Linked DNA regions of Aromatoleum petrolei. Each later gene encodes a partner of the first gene's protein in a complex. Links are inferred from orthologs where the notes say so. Each region holds a gene or a part of one and is shown on either strand. Other genes may lie near its edges.

Region 1 (5,468 bases):
AGCCGGTTGGCGAGAGCGCCGTCGTTGGTGAACAGCAGCAGGCCCGAGGTGTTGAAGTCGAGGCGACCGACGGCGATCCAGCGCCCCTTGCGCAAAAGCGGCAGGCGCTCGAAGACGGTGGGCCGCCCTTCCGGATCCTCGCGCGAGACGATTTCGCCTTCGGGCTTGTGGTAGATCAGCACGCGCGGAGCGCGCGCCGTAAATCTTACCGAAAGGAGCTTGCCGTTGAGCTTTACGCGATCGCCGGGGCCGATTTTCTGTCCCAGTTCGGCAGGTTCGCCATTGACGGTGATGCGCCCGGCGACGACCCATTCCTCGATCTCGCGCCGCGAACCGATTCCGAGGCGGGCGAGGACTTTCTGCAGCCGCTCCGGTTCGTGCTCTTCCTGCGGCGCCCCGCGAGCGGCGGCCGGCCCGCGCCGCTGGGGCAACTCGCGCGCCGTCTCCGCGGGCATGTCAACGCTGCCCGGCTGACGGGCGCCATGGGGGCGCAGCGGACCCGCCGCAGGCTCAGCCTTCTTCTTCGTTGGCGGCCGGAGCGGCCGATTCGATTTCTTTGGTGTCGACAAGATCCATGATCCTTTCAATTTCGGTTAACGCGGGCAATTCGGTGAGGCTGCGCAGGCCCAGATCGTCGAGAAAGCGCCGCGTCGTCGCAAACAGGGCCGGACGCCCCGGCGTATCGCGATGGCCGACGATGTCTACCCACCCACGCGACTCCAGCGTCTTCAACACGCTGGGAGACACTGCAACGCCGCGGATGTCCTCTATGTCTCCACGCGTGACAGGCTGACGATAGGCGATGATCGCAAGCGTTTCCAGTACGGCGCGTGAATACTTCGGCGGTTTTTCTTCCTTCAGCCGATCGAGGAACACCTGGTACTCCGGTCGCGTCTGGAAACGCCAGCCGGAGGCGATCTGCACCAGCTCGACGCCCCGCCCGCCCCACTCGCCGCGGAGTTCGTCGAGCAGTCGGCGGACCAGATCGGCCCCGGGATCGGGATCGAAAAGGCGGCGTACGTCCGCGACCTGCAGCGGCGCAGTTGCTGCCAGCAGAGCCGTCTCGATCACGCGCTTGAAGTCTTCAGGCGTCGTTGGCTGCATCGGCAAGCTTCACGTAGATCGGCGCGAAGGGCTCGTTCTGGGCGACGTGGACCAGCTTTTCCTTCACGAGCTCGAGCACCGCGAGGAAACTCACGACCAGACTGGCAGGACCGCGCGCGGACTCGAACAGGGTGTCGAAGACGACGAAGCCGCCGTCAGCCAGCTTGCGCAGGATCGTCGTCATGTGTTCGCGCACCGACAGCTCATCGCGCTTCACCTGGTGATGCTGCGTCAGCCGGGCCTTCTTCATGATCTTGAGCCAGGCGAACTGCAGGTCGTGGAGACTGACCTCGGGCAGGCGCTCGATGACTTTCTCGGCGACGAAGATGCCGACCCATTCGTGGTCGCGCTCGATTCGCGGCATGGCGTCGAGCCGCGCAGCCGCCATCTTCATCTGCTCGTATTCGAGCAGCCTGCGTACCAGTTCGGCGCGCGGGTCGAGCGATTCGTCCTCGCTCTCGCGCGGTGGGCGCGGCAGCAACATGCGCGACTTGATCTCCAGCAGCGTCGCGGCCATGAGCAGATAGTCGGCTGCGAGTTCGAGGTTGTGTCGGCGCATCGCCTCGACATAGACGAGGTACTGCTCGGTGAGCGGCGCCATCGGGATGTCGAGGATGTTCAGGTTGGCCTTGCGGATCAGGTAGAGCAGCAGGTCGAGCGGCCCCTCGAAGGCGTCGAGGAAGATTTCGAGCGCGTCGGGCGGGATGTAGAGATCCTTGGGCAGCTCGAGCATCGGCTCGCCGTACAGGCGAGCGAAGACCTCGACCGGGACGGGTGTCTCGGCCGGAGCCAGTGCAAGCGGCATGTTCATGCCACGCTCATCCTGCAAGCCACAGTCTGTCGGTGCGTCAGCGATATGAGAGGCCCATCGCCTCGCGCACGTCGCGCATCGTCTCTTCGGCGAGCACAGCGGCGCGTTCGCAGCCGTCGGCGACAATGCGCCGCATCAGGGCGGGGTCGTCGAGGTAGCGCTGGGCGCGCTCGTGCATGATGACCTGTTCCTTGAGGACGCCGTCGATGACCGGCTGCTTGCACTCGATACAACCGATGCCGGCGCTGCGGCAACCCTGCTGCACCCAGTTGCGCGTGTCATCGTCGGAGTAGATGAGATGAAACTGCCACACCGGACACTTTTCCGGATCGCCTGGATCGGTGCGGCGCACACGTGCCGGGTCGGTCTGCATGGTGCGGATCTTCTTCGTCACCGTGGCCGGATCTTCGCGCAGGAAGATGGTGTTGCCGTAGCTTTTCGACATCTTCTGGCCGTCCAGGCCGGGCATGCGCGCGGCCTCGGTGAGGAGCGCACCCGGCTCTACGAGGATCATCTTGCCGCTGCCTTCGAGGTAGCCGTGCAGGCGCTCGAGATCGACATGGCTGACACTGCCCGCATCGCGCAGGATGAGCCGCGCCTGCTCGAGCGCTTCGGTTTCGCCTTCCTGCTGGAAGCGCTTGCGCAGCTCCTCGAACAGTTTGCCGGTCTTGCCGCCCAGCTTCTTGACGGCCTCCCTGGCCTTGTCCTCGAAGCCGGGCTCGCGCCCGAACATGTGGTTGAAGCGACGTGCGATCTCGCGAGTGAATTCGATGTGCGGAACCTGGTCTTCCCCGACGGGAACCTTGTCTGCCCGGTACAGGAGGATGTCCGCCGACATCAGCAGCGGATAGCCGAGGAAACCGTAGGTGGCGAGGTCCTTGTGGGCGAGCTTTTCCTGCTGGTCCTTGTAGGTCGGGACACGCTCGAGCCAGCCCACCGGCGAAATCATGGACAGCAGCAGGTGCAGTTCGGCGTGCTGGGGCACCTTGGACTGGATGAAGATGGTCGCCTTCTCGGGATCGACACCGGCCGCGAGCCAGTCGACGAGCATGTCCCACACGCTGTCGGTGATGACCTCCGGATTATCGTAGACCGTGGTCAATGCATGCCAGTCGGCAACGAAGAACAGGCAGGGGTATTCCTCCTGCAGTTTGACCCAGTTCTTGAGCACGCCGTGGTAGTGGCCGAGATGAAGTCGCCCGGTCGGGCGCATGCCTGAGAGAACGCGTTCTGCGTACATGATTTAAAACCCGAAAAGCGTCGCGAGAAGGATCTGAAAGAGTGCGATCAGCGGCCACAGGATTTGGCCGAGGATGCCGGTGAAAAGGAGCACGAGAAGAATCGGGAAGCCGTAGGGCTCGATACGCGCGAATTTCCACGCCAGCCGGTGCGGCAGCAGGCTGACGACGATGCGACCGCCATCGAGCGGCGGAATCGGCAGGAGATTGAGCAGCATCAGCACCGAATTGATCTGGATGCCGGCCATGCCCATCTCGCGCATCGGTTCCGCGTACATGCCGTGCGGATCGGACATGCCGAACTTCAGCAGCAGCGCCCAACCGAGCGCCATCAGGAAATTCATGAACGGCCCTGCCGCCGCCACCCAGAGCATGTCGGCCTTGGGCCGGCGCAGGCGATTGAAATTGACGGGCACCGGCTTCGCCCAGCCGAACAGCATTCCTCCGCTCCCCAGCAGCGAACTGAGCGCGAGGATGGCACCCGGCACGATCACGGTTCCGACCGGATCGATGTGCTTGAAGGGATTGAGGGTGATGCGTCCCTCGAGCTCCGCCGTGGGATCGCCGAAATGCCGCGCCACATAGCCGTGCGCAGCCTCGTGCAGCGTGATGGCAAGCAGCACCGGCAAGGCCCAGATGGCAAGGGTGGCGATCAGCGATTCCATGAAGTCAGGGGGCAAAACGCCGCATTCTAGCAGAGCGGGGAAATCCCCCGCGTCCCCGCACGCCCTCCTCCGGCACTTTCAGTCGTTCTCCAGACCGAATGGCGCCAGATCCCCGCGGCCGGCGCGGATCAGCACCGGGGCGCCCGACGTCAGGTCGATCACGGTGGTCGCCTCCGGGCCACAATAGCCGGCCTCGATGACGAGTTCGACCTGCTTCTCGAGACGTTCTCGGATTTCCTCGGGGTCCGTCAGCGGAAAATCGTCATCGGGCAGGAGGAGCGTGGAGGTGAGGATGGGCTCGTCCAGTTCCTGCAGCAGCGCGGCCACGACGGGATGCTCGGGAACGCGCAGCCCGATCGTCTTGCGCTTGGGGTGCAGCACGCGCCGGGGCAGTTCCTTCGTACCCTCGAGGATGAAGGTGTACGGGCCCGGCGTGACCGCTTTCAGCAGACGATACTGGGCATTGTCGACCCGGGCGTATTTTGCAATTTCCGAGAGGTCGCGGCACATCAGGGTGAAGTGGTGGCGCTCGTCCACCCCACGCAACCTGCGGATCCGCTGCAGGAGATCAGCATCGCCGGTGAGGCCGCCGAGCGCGTAGGCCGAATCGGTGGGGAAAGCGACCAGCCCGCCGGCGCGCATGATCTCCGCCGCCTGGCGGATCAGCCGCGGTTGGGGAAACTCGGGGTGAAGCGAAAAGAACTGGGCCATGAATGCATTCCGGATCAGAGAAGCCCGGCGGCGACGGGCGCTGGCGCCACAAGTCGCGACCAGACGGGAACGAGGTCGGGCGGCAGCGGATCGCAACGACCGAGATCGACGGGGCTCTCGCTGCTACCGTGGAAATCGGAGGCGCGCGAGGCGAGCAGCCCACGGCGGCGCGCAACGCTCGCGAAGCGCTGCACGTCCGGAGCGGCATGCGCACCGGAGACGACCTCCAGCGCCTCGCCGCCGCAGGCAACGAAGGCGTCGAAGAGCGCGTCCATGTCGCCTGCGGAGAGACGGTAGCGCCCGGGATGAGCAATCACCGCGATGCCGCCGGCCGCGCGGATCCAGCCGACCGCGTCCTCGAGCCGCGCCCACACGTGGGGAACGAAGCCGGGTTTGCCGCGGGTCAGGTAGTAGCGGAACACTGTCCCGACATCGGGCATCAGTCCGCTCGCAACGATGTGGCGGGCAAAATGTGCGCGGCCGACCATCGCCGGGTTGCGCGCAAATCGGCGCGCGCCTTCGAGTACGCCATGCAGGCCGATCGCGTCGAGCGCGTCACTCATGGCCTGCGCCCGCTGCTCGCGGCCGCTGCGCACCTGGGCCAGCCCGTCCAGCAGTCGCGCATTGCGATGGTCTATGCCCAGGCCGACCACATGGATGGTCTCGTCGCGGAAGGTCACCGATATTTCCACCCCGGCGACCAGCGCAATGCCGCACTCGCACGCCGCGGCCGCCGCCTCGTCGATCCCACCCACTTCGTCATGATCGGTGAGTGCCAGCAGTTCGACGCCATTGGCCGCTGCGCGCTGCACCACCTCGGCGGGAGTCAGCCAGCCGTCCGATACGGTCGAGTGGCAATGAAGATCTGCATTCGAGAACATTGTCGGGGATCTGGGACGCCATCCCGGCCGGACGCCGGAACAGATATTTTTTTCATGA
Region 2 (6,719 bases), 160 kb from region 1 along the record:
CGCCGCGCGTCGCTGCACGCACCAGCACGCCCTGTTCGTAGCGCAGGCTGATCGCCAGCCCGTCGAACTTCAGTTCGCCGAGGTACTCCACCGGCGCGTCGGCAGGACCGAGTCCCAGCGCGTTGCGCACACGGGTGTCGAAGGCGATCACGCCGCCGTTCGTGGTATCGGTTTCGGTGCGGATCGACAGCATCGGCACCGCATGCCGCACAGGTGCGAGTTCGGGCATCGGCGCACCGCCGACCCGCTGTGTCGGCGAATCGGGCGTGGCCAGCTCGGGAAACTCGCGCTCAAGCGCTTCGAGTTCGCGGAACAGGCGATCGTATTCCGCGTCCGGAACGGTCGGCGTGTCGAGGACGTAGTACGCGTAATTGTGGCCTTCGAGTTCGCGCCGCAACTGCGCGGCGCGCTCGAACGTCTGGGCCGAAGCGATCATCAGACCGAGAACAGGCGCTGCGCCAGCGGGCCGCCGGCCGGCACGTCCCCGCTCGCCATCTGTGCCTGGAAATGCTGGATCTGGCCGCGAATCAGCGTCGCCGCCTCGGCACCGAACGGGGCACGATTGTCGTCCACCACGGTCCCCTGCAAGGCGTCGGCCATCTGCATGGCCTGGCGCATCATGCGCTCGAACGCGAACACGCCGTTCGGCACGCGCGGGACGTCGATCACCAGCGTGAGGCCGTTGGTGGCAAGGTCGCGCATCTCTTCGACTGCAAACAGTGCCGGCTCCATGTTGCTCAGCGTGTACAGGGTATTGCCCTCCTCGTCACGCGCATGGAAGGAGCCGTCCGGACCCAGCGTCATGCCGTGCGACTCCGCCAGCGCCCGGATCTTGGTGCCGACGAAGGGCTGCCCGTTGCTCACCACGTTGATGCCGATCTGCACATCCACATTGGCGCAGAACTTGTCCAGCTCGGCTGCATTGCGCAGCGCCTCGCCACGCGCCGGCAGGTCGGCCGGCACTGCCAGGAACTGTTCGGCCACGCGCTGCATGCCGCCGGAGAAATGCAGGAAATCGTTCTCGCTGATCGGCCCGCTGCGGTCGACCGTCTGCATCGCCGCGCAGAACCAGTGGAAGGCTCCCGCCGTATGCGCGTCGAGCGATCGCCACAGATTGGCCGCATCATCGAAGGCGAACCAGCGCACGGGCTTGGAGATGCCCATCAGCTGCTCGCCCTGTGCGGCCCACAAGCGCGGCGCTTCCAAGGGCTCGATCGCCTCGATGCGGATCACGCAGTCGATGCGCTGATCGACCGCATCCGGAACGCCCGGCGTCACCTTGCGCACACCGGAATCGCGCACGGCCGCGGCCGCACGGCGGGCTTCCGGTTCCGCCTCGCCCATCGAGGGCTCCAGGCGCTCGGCAGGAACCTCGTCCGCGGAGCCGCCCCCGGGCTCCAGCAGCACGTCGCGATGATCCGACCGGAAGGCCTGCTCGGCCTCGCGCCGATGCTTGCGTTCCTGCCACTTGTTGTACGCGACGATTCCGACGACCGAAGCCACCCCCAGCGCCGCCAACCCGATCTGCAATTCGTTATCCATCTTCCTTCCCGTTGTCGGTCCCGCCGCTGCGCGCGCCGAACCTCGCAATTCCCTGGGCTTCGCAGTTAAACCTTGCCGCCGCGTCCCCGTTGCGGGCCGCGGCGGTGCTCATCTTCAGGCCGCTGCCGGCTCCGCCAGGCGCAGCGCCTCTTCCATATCCACTTCCACCACGCGCGAGACGCCCTGTTCCTGCATCGTCACGCCCACGAGCTGCTGCGCGATCTCCATCGTGATCTTGCTGTGGCTGATGAAGACGAACTGCGTCTGCGATGACATGCGCTTCACCATCTGGCAGTAACGCTCGGTATTCGTATCGTCCAGCGGCGCATCCACCTCGTCAAGCATGCAGAAGGGCGCGGGATTCAACTGGAACATCGAGAACACCAGCGCGATCGCCGTCAGCGCCTTCTCGCCACCCGACAACAGGTGGATGGAGCTGTTTTTCTTCCCGGGCGGCTGGGCGACGATCTGGATGCCCGCATCGAGGATTTCGTCGCCCGTCAGCACCAGCCGCGCCTGCCCACCGCCGAAGAGCTGCGGGAACAGCGTGCCGAAATGCTGCGTCACGGTATTGTAGGTGTCCTGCAGCTGTTCGCGCGTCTCGCGGTCGATGCGCCGGATCGCGTCCTCCAGCGTACCGATCGCCTGCATCAGATCATCGAACTGCACGTCGAGATAACCCTTGCGCTCCTGCGCGCTGCGCAGCTCGTCCAGTGCCGCGAGGTTCACCTGACCCAGCTCCGCGATCTCGCGCGCAAGCCGTCCGACTTCCCGCACCAGCGAACCCTCGCGCAGATCCGGCACGAGCAGCGGCTGCAGCGCCGCCTCGTCGGCCTGGGCCTCCACGAGCCGCTCGTCGAACTGCGCCGCCGCGAGCTCCGCCGCCTGAACGGCGAGGCGCAGTTCGGCCACCCGTCCGCGCGCCGGCGCCGCCTCCTGCTCGGTGCGCAGGCGCAGCTCCTCGGTCTGCTTCAACCGCATCGCCGCCATCTCCAGCGCATCGCGGCGTGCCGCCAGCGCCGCCTCGCGCCGCGCCCGCAATTCGAGCGCCTCCTGCAGCGCATCGCGGCTGCGGCCGCTGTCGGTCGCCTCGAGCTCGTGCCGGCGCGCCTCGACCTCCACCGCGATCCGTCCGAGCTGCTCGCCGGCCAGTTGCAGGTTGCGCGCGATATCCTCGAGCTTGCCCGCGCACTCGCGCTCGGAGAAGCGCGCCTCCTGCAGTTCGCGTGCAAGCGCCTGCTCGAGGGAGCGTGTTTCGCGCAGCACGTTGTCGCGCTCGGTCAGCACCTCCAGCGCACCATCGAGGCGCTCGCGCTGCAACTCGGCCAACTCCTCTGCGCGTGCCTGCTCCATCTCCGCCCGGGCAAGATGCTCGCGCTCGGTCGATTCGAGATGGACGATGTCATCAAGGTCGCGCGCAAGCTGCGCACGGCGCTCCTCGGCGCGCTGCCGTGCCTGCGTGAGCTTGAGGAGCTCGACCTGCTCGGAGTGCACCTGCTGCTGCGCGGCCTGCAGCTCGCGTCGCAAGGCGTTGCCGCGTTCCTGCAGCTCGGCGGCGACACCCTCTGCCGCAATCAACGCGTCGTGGGCAACATGGGCCTCTGTCTCGAGCGCCAACTGCTGCTCCGCCAGGCCGTCGATCTCGCGCTGGCGCTCCATCACGCCGTGGGTGCGGCTGTCCGGCGCGTAATGGACCAGCGCATGCCGCGTGAGGATCTGGCCGCCCGGCCCGACGAGGCACTGGTCGGCGGCGAGTTCTCCGCGCCGCTCGACCCAGGGGTCCAGAGCGTCGGTCGCCAGGCAGCCGCGCAGCCAGTCGGCGACGATCGGCCGAAGCCCCTCGGCGACGAAGGAAATCCTGTCGATCAGCGCGAAGGTTCCGGGTAGTGGCGCCCCCGCCGCAGCCGGCTCCACCCCGTCGCCGAAGGCCAGCGCGAAGGATCCCGGCGGCGCATCATCGAACATCGCGCGCGCGGCTTCGGTGACGTCACCGGTCAGCGCAGCCAGCCGCTCGCGCAGCACCGCCTCGACCGCCATCTCCCAGCCCGGCTCGACCCTCAGGTCTCGCCACAGCGGCGGCAGCTCGGTCAGCTTGTGGCGCTTCAACCAGTCGCCGAGCTGCCCCTGCGACTGCACCTTGGCCTGCAGCTGCACCAGCGCATCGCGCCGTGCCCGCAGTTCGGTGAGGCGCCGCTGCACCTGCCGCTCATGCTCGAGTGCGGTCTTCAGCGCGGCCTGCGCCTCAGGCTGCCGCATCTGCACGGCGCCGAGCTCTTCCTGCTGGCGTTCCAGTTCCTCGCGCAGGGCTTCGAGACGCGCCTCCTGCTGCGCGACGACGGCCTCGTCCGGCCCTTCGATGCCGCCCGATTCGCCCGCGAGGCGCCCGCGGCGCTGGTTCAGCGCATCGAGCGCCCGCACGGCGCTCGCGCGCTTGGCCTCCTCGACGCGCAACTGCTGCTCGGTCTGCGCAAGTTCGCGCCGCGCCGCCGCGACGGTCGTGTCGGCAGCCTGGCGCGCGGCCTCCGCCTCGGGCAGGCGCTCGGCGATCTCGGCGTGACGCGCCTCGGCCTGCTCGGCACGCATCGCCGCGTTGTCGATCAGTCCGGTCCAGCGCTCGCGCTCTGCGCCCAGCCCCGCCTGGCGCTCCTGCCAGTGCGCCTCGTCGGTCGCGAGCTGGGCGAGGCGGGCCTCGAGCCGCTTGCGCGCATCGTCGAGGTGGCGCAGTTCAGCCTCCAGCCGCGTCACCTCCGCCGACACGGCAAAGAGGTCCGACTGAGCCGCATGGGTGGCTTCCGACGCGTCGAAGTGCCCCGCGCGAGCCTCTTCGACGGCGTTCTCGAGTTCCTGCAGACGGGAGCTGTCCGCCTCCATCTTCGACGACAACTGGTTGAGCTCGCCTTCGACTCGCGCCTGCTCGGCGCGCGCCTCGTTGCGTTTGAGCAGCCACAGCAGTTGCTGGCGCTGCGTGTGCGCGGCGCTCAGGTCGCGATAACGCACGGCGATTTCCGCCTGCACTTCCAGGTGGCCGATACGCTCGCCCAGCTCCATGCGAATATCATCAAGGCGGGCGAGGTTGTCGCGCGCGTCCGACAAACGTCCTTCGGTCTCGCGACGACGCTCACGGTATTTCGTGACCCCCGCTGCCTCCTCGAGGAAGCCGCGCACCTCCTCGGGACGCGCCTCGATGATGCGCGAGATCATGCCCTGCTCGATGATCGCGTACGCGCGCGGACCGAGGCCGGTGCCGAGGAAGAGGTCGATGACGTCCTTGCGCCGCACCTGGACGTTGTTGAGGAAGTAGGTCGACTCACCGCTGCGGTCGAGCACGCGCTTGACGGAGATTTCCGCGTAGCGCGACCACTGCCCTGCCGCGCGGCCCTCGGCGTTGTCGAACACCAACTCGACGCTCGCGCGCGATACCGGTTTGCGCGTTGTCGAGCCGTTGAAGATCACGTCCTGCATCGACTCGCCGCGCAGCGCGCTCGCGCGCGTCTCACCCAGCACCCAGCGCACGGCATCGATGATGTTCGACTTGCCGCAGCCGTTCGGACCCACCACACCGACGAGATTGCCGGGGGTGAGCACCGTGGTGGGATCGACAAAAGTCTTGAAGCCGGCGAGTTTGAGCTTGGAGAGACGCACTTCGGAACGGAGCCGGATCGAATCGGGACAGGAGTTGTGGCGGGAACGGGCCGGCCGGGGCCGGCGAAAGCGCGTCATGATACCATCGCGCGCTCGATGCCCTTGCGTTCAAGCACAGGCGCATGCCCTCCGAAACAAGCCGAAACAGTCCGCCGTGAATCCGAACCTCGACCGCCTCCAGCCCTATCCCTTCGAAAAACTGCGTGCGCTGATGGACGGCGTCGTTCCCCCGGCCGACCTGAAGCTGATCCGCCTGTCGATCGGCGAACCGCAGCACCCGACCCCGCCCTTCATCATGCAGGCGCTCACCGACAACCTGCAGGGGCTCGCGAACTACCCCGCGACGATAGGCGGAGACCCGTTGCGCGTGGCGATCGCCGGCTGGCTGGAACGCCGCTTCGGCCTCCCCAGGGTCGATCCGGCGACCCAGGTGCTGCCGGTCAACGGCTCGCGCGAGGCGCTGTTCGCCTTTGCCCAGGCGGTGATCGACGGCAGCCGCCCCGGCGCCAAGGTGCTGAGCCCGAACCCGTTCTACCAGATCTACGAAGGCGCGGCCCTGCTCGCCGGAGCCGAACCGGTGTTCCTCAACAACCTGCCCGAAAACGGCTTCGGCTCGGATTTCGACGGCATTCCCGATGCCGTGTGGCGCGACATCCAGCTCGTGTTCGTGTGCTCGCCGGGCAATCCGACCGGACGCATGCTGTCGCAGGCGGAGTGGGCGCGTCTCTTCGAGTTGTCGGACCGCTACGGTTTCGTGATCGCGGCCGACGAGTGCTATTCGGAGATCTACTTCGACGACGTCGCCCCCCCTGTCGGCGCGATGCAGGCCGCACACGCGCTCGGCCGCACCGACTTCCGCAACCTCGTCATGTTCTCCAGCCTGTCCAAGCGCTCCAACGTGCCGGGCATGCGCTCGGGCTTCGTCGCGGGTGATGCGAAGGTGCTGAAAGGCTTCCTGCGCTACCGTACCTACCACGGCTGCGCCATGAGCCTCCCGATCCAGGCCGCCTCAATCGCCGCCTGGAACGACGAGGCGCACGTGGTCGAGAATCGCCGCCTTTACCGCGACAAATTCGACCGTGCGATGCCCATCATCGCCAGGCACCTCAAGGTGCAGAAACCCGACGCCGGATTCTACCTGTGGGCGCAGACGCCCATCCCCGACACCGAGTTCGCCCGCCGACTACAGGCTGCATATAATGTGACGGTTCTGCCGGGCAGCTTCCTCGCCCGGGAATCGAACGGCGTCAATCCGGGCGCCGGGTTCGTGCGCATCGCCCTCGTGGCCGACACGGCCGAATGTGTCGAGGCTGCGGAGCGCATCGCCGCCTTCTGCCAAACCCTTTGAAATACAAACGGAAATCCCCCATGCAAGACCTGCAAAAAATCATCGACGACGCCTTCGAGAACCGCGCCAGCCTCTCGCCCTCCTCTGCTCCCGCGATCGTGCGCGACGCCGTTGCCACCGTCATCGACGGACTGGACAGCGGCAAGCTGCGCGTTGCCGAGAAGATCGACGGCAACTGGACCGTCAA

What was found.
Region 2: the proteins of ToN1_RS03985 (region 1) and smc are in contact, whole or in part, in a crystal structure (PDB 3ZGX), measured with the Bacillus subtilis proteins. The link is inferred for Aromatoleum petrolei from one-to-one orthologs.

What each region holds. Positions count from the first base shown.
Region 1 is NZ_CP059560.1:873,188-878,655, forward strand. Bases 1-2,788 are described here. They hold ToN1_RS03985 (segregation and condensation protein A), read right to left. Parts: upstream 1,916-2,788; coding sequence 1,085-1,915; downstream 1-1,084. Other genes in these bases: rluB (23S rRNA pseudouridine(2605) synthase RluB), read right to left, coding at 1-455; scpB (SMC-Scp complex subunit ScpB), read right to left, coding at 511-1,104; ToN1_RS03990 (tryptophan--tRNA ligase), read right to left, coding at 1,953-2,788. Outside these bases: more of ToN1_RS03990, read right to left, coding at 2,789-3,155; ToN1_RS03995 (site-2 protease family protein), read right to left, coding at 3,159-3,818; ToN1_RS04000 (L-threonylcarbamoyladenylate synthase), read right to left, coding at 3,897-4,529; ToN1_RS04005 (3',5'-nucleoside bisphosphate phosphatase), read right to left, coding at 4,544-5,410. UniProt on the Bacillus subtilis protein: Participates in chromosomal partition during cell division. May act via the formation of a condensin-like complex containing Smc and ScpB that pull DNA away from mid-cell into both cell halves.
Region 2 is NZ_CP059560.1:1,027,729-1,034,447, forward strand. What follows is about bases 1,457-5,495. They hold smc (chromosome segregation protein SMC), read right to left. Parts: upstream 5,185-5,495; coding sequence 1,657-5,184; downstream 1,457-1,656. Other genes in these bases: ToN1_RS04615 (cell division protein ZipA), read right to left, coding at 1,457-1,542; dapC (succinyldiaminopimelate transaminase), read left to right, coding at 5,339-5,495. Outside these bases: NAD-dependent DNA ligase LigA, read right to left, coding at 1-436; more of ToN1_RS04615, read right to left, coding at 436-1,456; more of dapC, read left to right, coding at 5,496-6,532; dapD (2,3,4,5-tetrahydropyridine-2,6-dicarboxylate N-succinyltransferase), read left to right, coding at 6,553-6,719. UniProt on the Bacillus subtilis protein: Required for chromosome condensation and partitioning.